Regions from separate parts of the Desulfatiferula olefinivorans genome, predicted to be linked through region 2. Evidence: predicted binding sites of a transcription regulator. Region 2 holds the regulator's gene; each other region holds the start of a gene.
The links. The regulator sigma-54, encoded in region 2, starts transcription at its own class of promoters, with help from an activator protein. The targets are predictions, from matches to a motif close to TNTGGCACANTTTCTGCTNT.
Positions count from the first base shown of each region.

Region 1: ACYQ11_RS08655 (acetyl-CoA hydrolase/transferase family protein) is a predicted target of sigma-54. The motif match lies at 3,465-3,484, and genes of this name have one in related genera.
Region 3: ACYQ11_RS11410 (ammonium transporter) is a predicted target of sigma-54. The motif match lies at 3,187-3,206, and genes of this name have one in related genera.

Region 1 is NZ_BAAHXV010000009.1:62,651-67,420, forward strand. Features, by position in the region: gene ACYQ11_RS08645 (CHASE2 domain-containing serine/threonine-protein kinase) at 98-2,644, opposite strand; gene ACYQ11_RS08650 (acyl-CoA thioesterase) at 2,831-3,265, opposite strand; gene ACYQ11_RS08655 (acetyl-CoA hydrolase/transferase family protein) at 3,536-4,770, shown strand, end outside.
Region 2 is NZ_BAAHXV010000028.1:13,785-18,554, reverse strand. Features, by position in the region: gene ACYQ11_RS16695 (PTS sugar transporter subunit IIA) at 1-61, opposite strand, end outside; gene rapZ (RNase adapter RapZ) at 195-1,085, opposite strand; gene ACYQ11_RS16685 (PTS sugar transporter subunit IIA) at 1,169-1,627, opposite strand; gene hpf (ribosome hibernation-promoting factor, HPF/YfiA family) at 1,873-2,289, opposite strand; gene rpoN (RNA polymerase factor sigma-54) at 2,302-3,750, opposite strand; gene lptB (LPS export ABC transporter ATP-binding protein) at 3,757-4,479, opposite strand; gene ACYQ11_RS16665 (LptA/OstA family protein) at 4,695-4,770, opposite strand, start outside.
Region 3 is NZ_BAAHXV010000013.1:109,196-113,965, reverse strand. Features, by position in the region: gene glnD ([protein-PII] uridylyltransferase) at 1-2,346, shown strand, start outside; gene ACYQ11_RS11415 (P-II family nitrogen regulator) at 2,550-2,888, shown strand; gene ACYQ11_RS11410 (ammonium transporter) at 3,260-4,576, shown strand; gene ACYQ11_RS11405 (hypothetical protein) at 4,546-4,770, opposite strand, start outside.

The DNA.
Region 1 (4,770 bases), on a different contig from region 2:
ATGATCCGCTTCGTCAAGACACCGGGAGTTTCCAGAGGGTTTGCGTGGGTCATTTTCCCCTATTTTCATTAAAAAAACAACCTTAGATCCGTCCTCGTCATTTCGAAACCTGTTTTTTGGCCATCACCGCATCGATTTTCCGTCCCAGTTCCCGCAGATGGGCGGCCATGATCCCCGCCCGGGGGTAGCGTTTTTCCCGGTCTTTGGCCAGGGCCTTGTCCAGAATGAGCACCAGGGGTTTGATGATCTTCGGGTTCAGGGTCCGGGGATCGGGATGGGGTTCGTTCAGGATGCTGTGCATCAGCGCCGCCGGGTTGTCTCCCCGGAAGGGCAGACGGCCGGTCAAAAGACGGAACATCAGGGTGCCCAGACTGAAGATGTCCGACCGCCCGTCGACTTTTTGGCCTGAAAACTGTTCGGGGGACATGTAGTGGGGCGTTCCCTTGATGACCCCGGTCATGGTCTGGGACGTGGCCGTGATCCTGGCGATGCCGAAATCGGTGATCTTGATCACCCCTGTGTCGAGCAGCATGATGTTGGCCGGCTTGATGTCCCGATGGACGATGCCTTTCTGATGGGCATAATCCAGACCGTCGGCAATGTCGGCCACCACGTCGATGACCTTGCGCATGGGCAGCAGGTGATCGGGTTTGGTGAACTGGTCAAGGTCCTTGCCTTCCAGGTACTCCATGGCGATGTAGGCGATATCCTTTTCCGTTCCGGCGTCGTAGATGGTGACGATGTTGGGGTGGGACAGGGTCCCGGCGCTTTCGGCCTCCCGGAAAAAGGTCTCGGACATTTTTTTGGCTTCCTCGGGCTCGAAATCATCGGAAAACCGCACGGTCTTGATGGCGGTGGTCCGGTTGATCCGGGGGTCCTGGCCCAGGTAGACCACGCCCATGGCACCCTTGCCCAGCTGCTTGATAATTTCGTAGCGCCCCAGGGTGGGCCGCGTCCCCGTCCCCGTGGCCGCCAGGTTCTCCGACGACGAGGAGCCTCCGCCCAGAAAACCGTCGCCGAACACCAGGGTTTCCGAAGCCAGGGTCAGTTTCTTTTTCCGCTCGACGATGTCCTTGTACCCGGCATCGTACTCGGCCATGTACTCATACACCGAGGCGGCCTTGTTCAACTGGCGTTTGCGTTCATAGTCCTGGCCCAGGTTGTACAGGACGCCCATCATCTGGTTGTCCAGGGGAACCCGCCTGAACTTGTCGAAGGCCATGTCCAGCATCCCCTGTTCCTGAAAGGAAACACCCAGCATGCGGTTGGTTTCGGCCGATTCCCCTTCGATTTTCTCCTTGCCCGCCTCGGTGAGAAAATATCGGATGCTGATCACCCCGATGTAACCGAACAGAAGAAGCAGGGCCGGGCAGGTCACCGCGATCCAGAGGCCCCGCCCGACAAACAGGTAGCCGGCTCCGAAAAGAAGACCCGTCATCAGGCCGAAGAAGGTCAAGCCCGCGGCCAGGGCTTTGATCCGCGGGAGAACAAGGGTGACGACGAGCCCCAGACCGATGATCAGAAGCAGTTCCGCCAGGGCGGCCCAGGGCGGCACCGTTATATACCGTTCGTTGAGAATGGCCCAGACGGTGTTGGCGGAAAATTCCCCCATGGGCATGCTGATGTCCGCCGGGGTGTTCAAGGGATTCATGATCCCCGAAGCCGACGGACTGATCAGGACCATCCGGTTCTTGAAAATGGACGGCGGAACCTTGCCGTGGATCACGTCATAGAAGGAATAGCGTTTGAACGCGCCCCGGGGGCCCTTGAAGCTGATGAGGAATTCCGAATAGCGGGTCAGGGGAATCTCACGGCTGCCCACGGTCAGGGAAAAACCCAACTCGGCCCGGATGCGTTCGATGGGCACGTCCAGATAGGCCGCCGCCAGCCGCAGCGGATAAGAGGGAATGTAAAGGCCCTGGAATTCATAGATCAGCCGTTCCTTACGCACCGAGCCGTCCATGTCTGCGCCGAAATTGATATGCCCGATGCCCAGGGCCGCCGATAGAAAGGCGTCGATGGGCAGAATGATTTCTCCGGCCCGGGGGCAGTCCGTTCCCGGCGGGATGGTCACATGGGCAATGCTCTGATCGGTGAGGGGATGATTCTCGTCGGCCAGGGCGTCACTGATCACGGCGGCATCTTTGAAAAACGCAGGGAGCATCACCCGCCCCGACGTCATCATGGCGTCTTTGAGTCTGCTGTCGTTGTCCAGGCGTTTCTGGGCCAGGGCCAGGGCGTCGGCGAACGCCTCACCGCTTCGACCGGTCTGCTGCCTGAGTGTCCGAGCAAACAAGGATTCCAGGTCCCTGATTTCCTTGAGGCCCGTGTTCTGTTCCGCTTCGCTGAGAATCAGGTTCAGGCCGATAACCTTGGGATCGGCGGCACTGATCGCCTCGATACCCCGGGCCACCAGGGAGCGGGGCCAGGGCCAGCGGCCGAGCTTCTCGATGGATTCGTCGTCGATGTCCACGATGACAATCTCGCTCGACGCCGCAGCGTCCCCCCGGAGCTTCATCCGGATATCGTAGTATTTCAGTTCCAGGCCGTCGAAAAAATCAAGGCCCGTCAGCCAGAACGCCAGAAAGAGAAAGGTCAGACTGAGGCCCGAAACCAGGGCCGGCTGTTTTTTGATGAATCCCATCAAGCGGTATCCCATGTCTGCGAGTTATCGATCAAGGACGGAACAGGCACACCCCAAACGGCGAAACCCGGCGCGATCCGGGCCGTTCTCCGGGACAGAATGACGGCTGCCTCCGAAAACCCCCGCCAAACCCGCATCGGATCACCCCTTTGGATGTCTTTTCGGAGTTTACACGAAAACCCCGAATTAATCACTTTTTTTTTCAAGAAGACGGATGCGCTCCGTGAGCACCTCCGGCAGGCGTGCCTTGGCGTTTTTTCGGTAATCGTACGCCACGATCAGCGCCTCGCCTTCCGCGGCCGTCAGATTCCTCGTTTGACTGACCACGATGTACTCCATGGTGAAACGATCGTCGCCGATCGTCGAAACCCGGGTCCCCACCGACACCGTGTCCGGATAGGTGAGCGGCACCTTGTAACGGCACTGGGTCGACGCCAGGATGGGCCCGATGCCCGTTTCCTCCATGAGATTCATCATGTCGAGCTTTTCGAAATAGGCGATCCGGACACTTTCAAAGTATTTGAAGTAAATCACGTTGTTGACATGGGAAAAGGCATCCATCTCTCCCCAGGCTACGGGGATCGGGATGATGACGGGGCAGGCTTTCAATAAATCGCTCATGGTTCTCCTTTGACCGGGATGGGGTTGGGGGCATAAACCGCTAACCTATGCAGAATGCGCGACTTTTGACGTGGAGTCAAGCCCATGATCGTTTACAGGTCGTCAAATCCATGGACACCCGGGCGGGGGGAAAAAACGCCCGTCCGTTCGCATTAACGCTTATTTATTTGAAATCAAACGGCAAAAAACGGCCGTCATTTCCGGCACGCCCTGTGCGATAGGGGTTCTTTCTATCGCGTTTCACCAAAAAAGGCACAGGAGACCATGACCATGACCCACCCGAACCGAAAACTCTACCTCGAAAAACGTGTCACCGCTGATGAGGCGGTTCAAAACATCCAATCCGGCAGCCGGATTTACTACGGCGAGTTCGTCCTTTTTCCGGAGGCCCTGGACCGGGCCCTGGCCCGGAAAACAGCGGACGGGAATCTTGAAAACATCACCATCGAATCGGTCTGCCTGACCCGGGTCCCCGAGGCGATGAAACACGATGAGACGGCCCCGGCCCTGTCCGTCCGGGACTGGCACTTCGGGGCCGTGTCCCGAAACCTGTATGCCAACGACCAATGCGCCTACAAACCCCTTACCTACCACCACGGCCCTCGCATCATCCGGAAATATGAGACCTACGACGCCGTATTCCTGCCCGTCTGCCCCATGGGTCCCAGGGGCAACTTCAATTTCGGCCTGTGCAACTCCTTGAGTTCGGCCGTGCTGGACAAGGCCAAAACCATCATCGTGGAGGTCAACCGGAACATTCCAAAATGCCTGGGGGGCAATCAGGAATCCATCCATATTTCCCGGGTCACCCATGTGGTCGAGGGCGAAAACCCGCCGCTTCTTGAGGTTCCTCCGGCCAGGCCCACGGACACGGACATCATGATTGCCCGGCATCTGATGAAGGAAATCGGGGACGGTTCCTGCCTGCAACTGGGCATCGGCGGTCTTCCCAACGTCATCGGCGAGATGATCGCAGACAGCGATCTCAAAGATCTGGGCCTGCACACGGAGATGATGGTGGATTCCTGTGTGGATCTCTACGAAAAAGGCCGGATCACCGGCGCCCGGAAGGTGGTGGACAAGTACAAGATGGCCTACACCTTCGCCATGGGGACCCGAAAGCTCTATGACTTTCTTGACGACAATCCGGTCTGCGCCTCCTATCCGGTCAACTACATCAACGACCCCCGCATCATCGCCCTGAACCCCAAGGTGGTGGCCATAAACAACGCCCTTGCGGTGGATCTGTTCAGTCAGGTGGCCTCGGAGTCCGTCGGCCCGCGCCATATCTCGGGGACAGGCGGCCAGCTGGATTTCATCATGGGTGCCTTCTACTCCCATGGGGGCAAGGGGATCATCGCCCTGTCCTCCACCCACACGGACCGAACGGGCAACCGAAAATCACGGATCGTGCCCACCTTAGACCCCGGCACCATCGTCACCGTGCCGCGATCCATGGTGCATTACGTGGCCACGGAATTCGGTATCGCCCAACTCAAAGGCAA
Region 2 (4,770 bases):
CAGCGGTTTCGATGAGCGTTTGGCCGAGACGGCCGTGGGTGACAAGGACGATGCCGATCATAACATTCCTCTGGTAAGTGGTTTCCGTCCGCTTTGGGCACGAACGGAGCATTGACGTCTGGTAATATAGTACATGATGGCGTCATGTCAAAAAAAAGTTCCCAAAATCGAAAACGCCGGGGGCCTTGACGCCGTCACGGCGTCTCCCGGTTTTCAGGCTCTTCCATGCCGATGTCCCGGTGGGTGACGGTGACCTTGGCTTCATTCTGCCTGAGATGCTCCAGCAGAAGCTCGGCCACGGTCACGCTGCGGTGACGGCCTCCGGTGCAGCCCACCGAAACCGTCAGATAACGTTTGCCTTCCCGGGCGTATCGGGGAATCAGAAAGTCGATCAGGCCGATATACTTCTCGAGAAAGGCCGGGAAGTCTGGATCCTCGAGTACATAGCGTCGGACCTCGGGGTTCAGTCCGGAAAAATCCTTGAGTTCCGGAACGAAATAGGGGTTCCTCAGAAAACGCACATCCATGACCAGGTCGGCATCCTGGGGAATCCCGTATTTGAAGCCGAACGAGAGAATGTTGATCCGCATCGATTCGGTGTCGGCGTTTTTTTCCGCCATGGATTTGATGATGGATTTCAGGGTCCGGACATCGTAGAGCGAGGTGTCGATGATTTTGTCGGCCTGGTCCCGGATGCCCGCGAGCAGGGAGCGTTCAAGACGGATACTTTCGATGAGGGTCGCCCCCGCGTTCAGCGGATGCTGACGGCGGGTCTGGCTGAACCGTCGGATCAGAACCTTTTCGTCGGCTTCCAGAAAAATGATCTGGAACACGTAGCCCTTGTCGGTCAAATCCCGGAACACCGAGGGATAGGTGGTGATGAATTCCTTTTCCCTCAGGTCCATCACGAAGGCCAGTCCGATGATGCCGGGGGAACTTTTCAGGGGCAGATCCAGAAATTTGGGAAACAGAAGGACCGGCATGTTGTCCACGCAATAGTAACCGGCATCTTCCAGCGCCGACATGGCCGTGCTTTTGCCCGACCCCGACAGGCCCGTGATGATGATGATGTTCAGGTCTTTCATGGTGTTCTCCCACCGTTGACGGATTCTTTAAACGTCCGATCTTACGCGTTTTACGAGACCGTCGCCGTCGGTCCTCTGCGGGGTTAAAAATCGTCGTCCCGGCTTCCGATGGCCGCAAGAACGTCGTCGACCCGGGCCGCTTCCATCAGTTGTTGTTTGAAGCCGTCCGTTTTCAAAAGTTTGGATATGCGCGCAAGGAGCTTGAGGTGCAACCCGGTGGATTCTTCGGGGGTGATCAGGGTAAAGAAAATGTGGGTCGGCTTACCGTCGATGGAATCAAAATCGACCCCCTGGCGGCTGAGGCCGAATCCGATGGCCATGCGGTCGATGGCCTTGGTTTTCCCATGGGGAATGCCCACACCGTCGCCGATGCCGGTACTGCCCAGCTGCTCCCGTTCGATCAGGATGCGGAACAGCTCCTTTGCGGTCAGGCCGGTGCTTTGGGTCAGCGGGGCGACCAACTCTTCGAGTACGCCTTTTTTGTCCCGGGATTTCAGATCGGGAAGGATGGCGTCTGGATGAAGAATATCAAGGATTTTCATGTTTCCTCCGGAAGCCGGATCGATCAGGCATGGTCAGTTTTCCCCCCTGGGCGTTATGTTAAAACAGCACTATTCATACCAGCCCGGCACCCAAGTTTCAAGGCCAAAAGACATCCGGCCCAATAGTAAAGGGCGCTCCGGGGAGCGCCCTTGTTGTTTTCAAATCAGTGTCTTTAAAAACGGTCACATGTCACAGAGCCAAGGGCCGGACCTCCCTGCCCGGTCCCGTTGGCGCACCGGGGGCATCAGATCCCGGCGTTTCCGGAAAAGGCTTCCGCGGGGGCGTTTTCGTCGTAAAGGCTCAGGTCGTCGTCCGCCTGTTCGGCGCCTTCTGCGCCCAGGTGGGTATTCTTGATGCTGTCTCTGGAGTTGGTGGCCCGCTTGTTGATTTTGTCCCGGCTCTTGGTCAGCTGGGTTTTGAGTTTGTCCAGCACCATGTCGATGGACGAATACATGTTGTCGCTTTCTTCTTTGGCATAGATGGTCAGTTTGTCGCTGGCCAGGTTGATCTCCGCCGTGTGGCGGATCTTTTCGACGGAAAAAACGACGTTGGCTTCGGCAGGGTTGTCAAGGAGTTTGTCAAATCGATCAAGTTTCTTTTGAACATATGATCGAAGGGCATCTGATGAATCAAGATTCTTAAAGGTGACAGATACGTGCATAGAATGACCTCCCTAAAATTGTTTGCGTTTACTGGAAGGCAGGATACGCATGGCCTCCCTGTATTTTGCTACGGTTCGTCGAGCAATGTCTATGTTGGCGTCCTCCTTTAGCATCTGGGCGATTTTTTCATCGCTGTAGGGTTTTTGTGGGTTTTCTTTGTCGATGATCTGTTTGATCTTGTCCTGCACACTGACCGAGGCGATGGCCGACTCGCCGTGCACCCGGTTGATCGAGCTGTTGAAAAAGAATTTCAGCTCGAAGATGCCCTGGGGGGTCAGTGCGTATTTGTTGGTGGTGACGCGGCTGATGGTGGATTCGTGCATGCCGATATCCTGGGCCACGTCCCGTAAAACCATGGGTTTGAGATAGGCGATGCCCTTGTCGAAAAATTCCGACTGGAACTTGAGAATGCTTTCCATGACGTTGTAAATGGTTTTCTGGCGCTGATGAATGCTTTTGATCAGCCAGGCCGCCGAACGCATTTTTTCCTGGAGGTACTCCCGCGTTTCGCCGGTCAGGTCCTTGCCCTGGCTGATGGCCTTGCGGTAATAGGGGTTGACCCGCAGCTTGGGCATGCCGTCGTCGTTGAGGACGATGATAAACTCTCCTTCCTCCTTGTATACGAAAATGTCCGGAATGATGTAGTGGGGTTCTTCATCGCTGAAAATCCGTCCCGGTTTGGATTCGAAGCCCTGGATGACCGTCACGGCTGCGAGTACGCCGGTGATGGGGATTTTCAGCGCCCGGGCGATGGCTTTGTAATTCTTGTTTTCCAGATCCTTGATATGGTGGGTGATGATCCGGGTGAGCACCGGGTCATCAATTTTCAGCTGCCGGGCCTGGATCAGGAGGCATTCGCCCAGGGATCGGGCGCAGACGCCGGGCGGATCGAAAGACTGGAGGGTTTCCAGAACGTCCTCGACCATGTCCGCCGGGTAGTTGGACGCGGCGGAGAGTTCCTCGACCGTGGTGGTCAGGTACCCGTCCTGGTCCAGATTGCCGATGATCAGGCAGCCGATTTCTTTTTCGAATTCCGAGGGAAGAAACATCAGGAGCTGCCAGAGCAGATGGTCGTTTAAGGATTTTTTTTCCGACACGAAGGCTTCGAAGCTCGTGCTTTCACGGTGCTCGGCCTCGTAGTGGGTTTTGCCGGTGGAGTTGTATTCCTCGATGTAATTGTCCCAGTCGATGTCGGTATCGAGTTTTTCCTCGATCTTGACTTCACTTTCGGCGGCGGCCTCGGCGGAACGGGGTTCCTCCGCGTCCGGCGATTCATCGGACAACTCCTTGGGGGTGTGTTCAGACAGCTCTTCCAGGGCTGGATTTTCTTCAATTTCCTGGTTGATGGCATCCACGAGTTCAAGTCTGGAAAGCTGCAGAAGCTTGATGGCCTGCTGGAGCTGGGGCGTCATCACCAGTTGCTGGGAAAGTTTGAGTTGCTGCCTGAGTTCAAGTGCCATAGTGCTTTATAATCTGAATTCCTCGCCAAGGTAAATTTTCCGGGCAATTTCGCTGGCGGCGATCTTTTCCGGGGCGCCGGTTTCGATGACCGCGCCGTTGTTCATGATAAACGCCTCGTCGCAGACCCCTAACGTTTCTCGGACATTGTGATCGGAAATCAGCACGCCGATGTTTCTCTCGGTCAGGAGCCCGATGATTTTCTGAATGTCGATCACGGCAATGGGATCCACCCCGGCAAACGGTTCATCGAGCAGGATGAACGCGGGATCGGTGGCCAAAACCCGCGTGATCTCAAGCCGGCGCCGCTCTCCTCCGGACAGGACCGCCGCCTTCTGGTCGGAAAGGTGACGGATTCTCAGTTCATCCAGAAGGGTCTCGGCCTTGCGGAGCTGCTCGGCCCGGGTCAGGGGGAGCAGCTCAAGAATCACCATCACGTTTTCCTTGACCGTGAGGGATTTGAACACCGACGATTCCTGGGGCAGATAGCCGATTCCTTTCCGGGCCCTTATGTACATGGGTTCCCGGGTGATATCGATGCCGTTCACGAGAACGCGGCCCGAATCCGGCCGGATGATTCCCACCGCCATGTAGAAGGTGGTGGTTTTCCCTGCGCCGTTGGGGCCGAGGAGGCCGGTTACCCGGCCGCTTTCCACCTGGAGACTCACGTGATTGACCACGGTCCGGCCGCCATAGGTTTTTTCCAGATTTTCCAGTGTCAGAACAGCCATGGCCGACTATCGGGTATCACGTTGTTGGTTGTCGCGACGGAACCCCCCGCCGTGTGCGTCACGGCGCCGGGTTTCGGCCCGGACCGGGGATGCGTCGCGTCCCGGGGGGCTTTCCCATCTGAAATACAGGTCAAGTATAACATAAGACGTTTGAAAAATATGCCAAAAATTTTTTGATGGTTCGAAAATCAATAAATGGATGACAATTTAGGCACTTATTTTGCATCACTCTGCCCGGAATCCGACGGCCGCCGCCGGGCGTCACCGGCTTTTTCCGCGTCCTCCTCGTAG
Region 3 (4,770 bases), on a different contig from region 2:
ATCATTTATCCCCTCTGGGATATCGGTCTCGATGTGGGCCACGCCACCCGGTCCATCGACGACTGCATCAAGATGGCCGGGTCGGATCTGGAGGTGTTCACCTCCCTGCTCACGGCCCGGTTTCTCTGCGGCCTGTCGCCCCTGTTCTCCCGGCTGACCTCTGCCATCAACGACCGTCTGATCCAATCGTCCCGGGGAAAGATCCTGAAATGGCTGAAGGCCGGCAGCGAAGAGCGGCATAGAAATTTCGGGGATTCGACGAACCTGATCGAACCCCATCTGAAAAACGGCATGGGCGGGCTTCGGGACTATCACGTCATGCTCTGGCTTGGGCGGATCCGCTCCATGGTCAAACAGCCCGAGGACTTTCTGACGCAAGGGTACATGAACGCCAATGAATACGCCGGGTTGATGGATTCGCTGGAGTTCATCTGGGATGTCCGAAACCGGCTCCACATCATCACCGGCCGCAAGTGCGACCAGCTTCATTTCGAGCATCAGGCCACCATCGCCAAGTCGTTCAAGTTCAGAAAGATGGACGGTCAGCAGCCCGTGGAACGCTTCATGGGGGTGCTTCACGCCAAAATGGAATTTATCAAGCAGCACCACCTGATGTTCCTGGCCGAGATGGGTCAGAACCGCACGGCGGTGCTCAGCAGGGATCTGTTCAAGCGGTCCCGGATTCCCGGGCTGGCCATATCCAAACACATGCTTCACTTTGTGTCGGACCGGGATATTGTCGACAACCCATTGCTTCTGCTTGATATTTTTTCTGAAAGTGCCCGTCTGAAACTTCCCCTGTCGTCGTCGGCCAAGCGCAAGGTCACCGAGCACTGGGACCTGATCGAAACCTTCCGTTACGACAAAGCCGTCACCAAAAGCTTTGAGCGGATCATGGCCGGTGTGAGCCCGGAGTTCAACGTCCTCAACGACATGCTGTCCACCGGCTTTCTGGTCCGGCTGATTCCCGAGTTCGACAAAATCGCCAACAGGATCCAGTACAACCAGTATCACATCTATCCGGTGGACCGTCATTCGATCCATGTGCTCCAGGCGGTGATCCATTTCAGCTCCAGGGAGAGCATGGCCACGGAACCCTTCCACGCCAAACTCTACGGTGAGCTGATCAGCAAAAAAGCCCTCCACTGGGCGGCCCTGTTCCATGACATCGGCAAGGGCGTCCCCGGGGGCGAGCATTCCCGGGTCGGGGCGAAAATCGTAAGGGACGTTCTGGGCAAGCGCGCCGTGAACCCCCGGGTCATCGATGCCGTGGCCTTTCTGATCGAACGCCATCTGTACCTGATCAACGTGGCCAAACGCCGGGATATCGACGATGAGGAAACGGTGATGGCCTGCGCCCGGACCATCAAGGACGCCGACCGTCTGAAGATGCTGTATCTGCTGACGGTGGCCGATTCGGTGTCCACGGGGCCCAACGCCTGGAACACCTGGACCGCCAGTCTTCTGAGGGACCTGTTTTTCAAGGTGCTTGAGATCCTCGAATCCGGAGACCAGGTGTCCCACCGCAAGGAAAAAACCATTCAGCACAAGAAAGAAAAAATTCTGGCCGCCGATCATGCGTTCCGTCTCGATCCGGGTGCCCTGGGCGATCTGATCGAAAGCATGCCGCCCCGCTATCTGCTCAGCACCCCTGAAAAACGGATCATCGAGCATATCGATCTTTACGAGTCGAGACAGGACGCGCCCTTCGCCCTCAAGGTGCGCAAACTGCCCCAGTCCAGCAACCGCTGCGCGGCCATCTGCGCCACGGACAAGCCGGGGTTTTTTTCCAAGGTGGCCGGGGTGTTCACCCTCAACGATTTCGATATTCTCGATGCCCAGATCTATTCCTGGGGCAAGCAGACGGCCCTTGATCTGTTCACCATCAAGCCGTTTTACGACCTGAGCCGGGAATCCGAACGATGGGACCGGGTGCGGGATGATTTGTCGCGGGTTCTGTCGGGTTCCCTGGACCTGGAAGAGGCCTTGAGAAACAAGACCGCGGGGCCCTTCCGGAAACACCCCGTGGTGATGTCCGGTCAGGCCAACCGGGTGGATATCGACAACAAGAGTTCGAGTTTTTCCACCATCATCGAGGTGTACAGCTACGATTTTCCCGGTCTGCTTTACGCGGTAACCAACGCCTTGTACCAGTGCAGCCTCGACATCGTCTATGCCAAGATCGCCACCCATGTGGAACAGGTGGTGGATATCTTCTACGTGCGGGATCTGCTCGGCGCCAAGGTCGATCAGCCCGACCGGATCCGTGAGATCCGGAAGGCCGTTTTGACGGCCATTGGCCAGAGCCGAAGGCCCGCGGCCTCGCCGACCGTGATCGAGTTCTGATCTTTCCCGGTTGAACGGAGCAGGGGCTTGTGTGACGGCGGGCTTTGGTGTATGCTGTGCAGGTTTTTGCCAGTGTGATCGGTTTTTATTTTCGATGAGGACGCCCCTTCGATTCAATGCCGCCGGCGGCGGCTGAGGCGGGGTGGGCCAACGATGACGTTTTGTGTTCAATGAACACATTGCCGGAGAAAAGGAGTTGAACCATGAAGAAACTCGACGTGATCATCAAGCCCTACAAGCTCGACGACGTGAAAGACGCCCTCAACGACATTGGTATCAAGGGCATGACCATTTCCGAGGTCAAGGGATACGGGCGACAGAAAGGCCACAAGGAAATTTATCGCGGTGCGGAATATGTGGTGGATTTTGTGCCGAAAATCAAGATCGAGGTGGTGGTGCCCGCCGAGCTTCTCGACCGCGCCGTCGACGTGATTCGAAAAGCCGCCAACACCGGAAAGATCGGGGATGGAAAAATTTTCGTGACCCCGGTGGAGAAAGCCATCCGCATCCGTACCGGCGAGCAGGGCGAAGACGCCCTCTGACCCCGGGTTCCGAGATCAGCGCCGGATCAGGTGCCTCACCTGATCCCGGACGCCCGGCCTTCCCCAGCCTCCTCATCCCCTCCTCTCTGTGATGCCGTTTCAATCATGACGGCATCGTAACACATCCGATTTCAAGCGCTGCGCGTCATCCCCCGTCAGGGCGACGGACCTTAGGTGCGCCGTATTCCCCGATTTTGCCGGCACAATCGAACAAAAATGTCATATCCATAAAACGTGTGACAACGAAAATCATAGCCGTTTTGTCTTTTGTTTCAAGCGGTTGTTTTGTGTTTCATGATCTGGCACAGAGGTTGCTCATCTGGCCGCGAAAAACTTTCTTATTCTGTTCATCCATCAAGGGAGGCAAAGGAATGAAGGCGTGCTGGAAACGTGTCGCAGGGAGTCTTGTCCTGATCGGAATGCCGCAGGTTCTGTGGGCGGGCCAGGGGCAGGTGGTCGATACCGGGAATACGTGCTGGATGTTGATTTCGACGGCGCTGGTTCTGCTGATGGTGCCGGGGCTCGCCATGTTTTACGGGGGGCTGGTCCGGTCAAAGAATGTGCTGGGCACCATGATGCACAGTTTTGTTTCCCTGGCGGTGATCGGCGTGCTCTGGGTGGTCTGCGGCTTTGCCCTGACCTTCGGCCGGGGCATCCTGGGCGGCGTGGTCGGATGGAATCCGGACTATTTCTTTCTCACGGGGATCGATGACATGATTACGGACGGCATCCCCGAGTATATCATTGCGATGTTTCAGGGGAAATTCGCCATCATCACCCCGGCTCTGATCAGCGGCGCTTTGGCCGAACGCGTGTATTTCAGGGGGTACATCCTGTTTATCGCACTCTGGTTCCTTCTGATTTACTGCCCCCTGTGCCATTGGATCTGGGCGCCGGACGGCTGGCTTTTCAACGCCGGGGCCCGGGGCGTCATCGATCTGGCCGGCGGGCTGGTCATCCATGTTTCCGCAGGGATCAGCGCCTTGGTGGCGGCATTGTACCTGGGCCCCCGAAACAGTTCCCCCAAGCTTGCGGTTCAACCGAACAACCTGGTGATGACCCTGATGGGCGCAGGCCTTTTGTGGGTGGGCTGGTTCGGTTTCAATGCCGGATCGACCCTGCAGAGCGGACTCGACACGGCCCGTGCCCTGACCATGACCCAGATTTCGGCGGCCGCCGGAGCCCTGACCTGGCTGGCCATCGAGGCGGCGGTCTTCCGCAAGGCAACGGCCCTGGGTTTCGCCTCGGGCATTCTGGCCGGTTTGGTGGCCATCACCCCGGCGGCGGGGGTAGTGCAGCCCCTGGGGGCCCTGCTTTTGGGTTCCCTGTCGTCGCTGGTCTGCTACTACGCCCTGAAGATCAAGCTGGTGTTCGGTTATGATGACGCCCTGGACTGTTTCGGGATTCACGGTGTGGGCAGCGGCATGGGGGTTCTGGTGCTGAGTTTCCTGATCCGGGACAGTTGGATGGCGGCGGCCTCCGAGGCGGCGGGCCGGACCTGGACGGTCTGGGATCAGCTGCTCGTTCAACTGACCGGGATGGGGACCACCCTGGTGTTTGCGGGGCTGGGGACGTTTCTGATCTGCGTTCTGGTCGAAAAGAGTCTGGGCTTCCGGATTGATGAGGAATCGGAGGCTCTGGGCCTCGACCAGGCCCTTCACGGTGAGCGGGGATACGATCTGGTCTGATCAAAGGCCTCGTCGGTCAAACGCCGGAGTTCATCCAGGCGGGACAGGGTGTTCTCGATGATTGGGCCGCCTTCGGCGCGAAAGGTGTTCAGGGCGTCGACCCAGGACGTGAGTCGGGCAAGATCCCGGCTGATGTGGGCCGGCGACAGGGGGGGCGCCGGGGCCCGTCCGTCCTCGGCCTCCGCACCGGACCG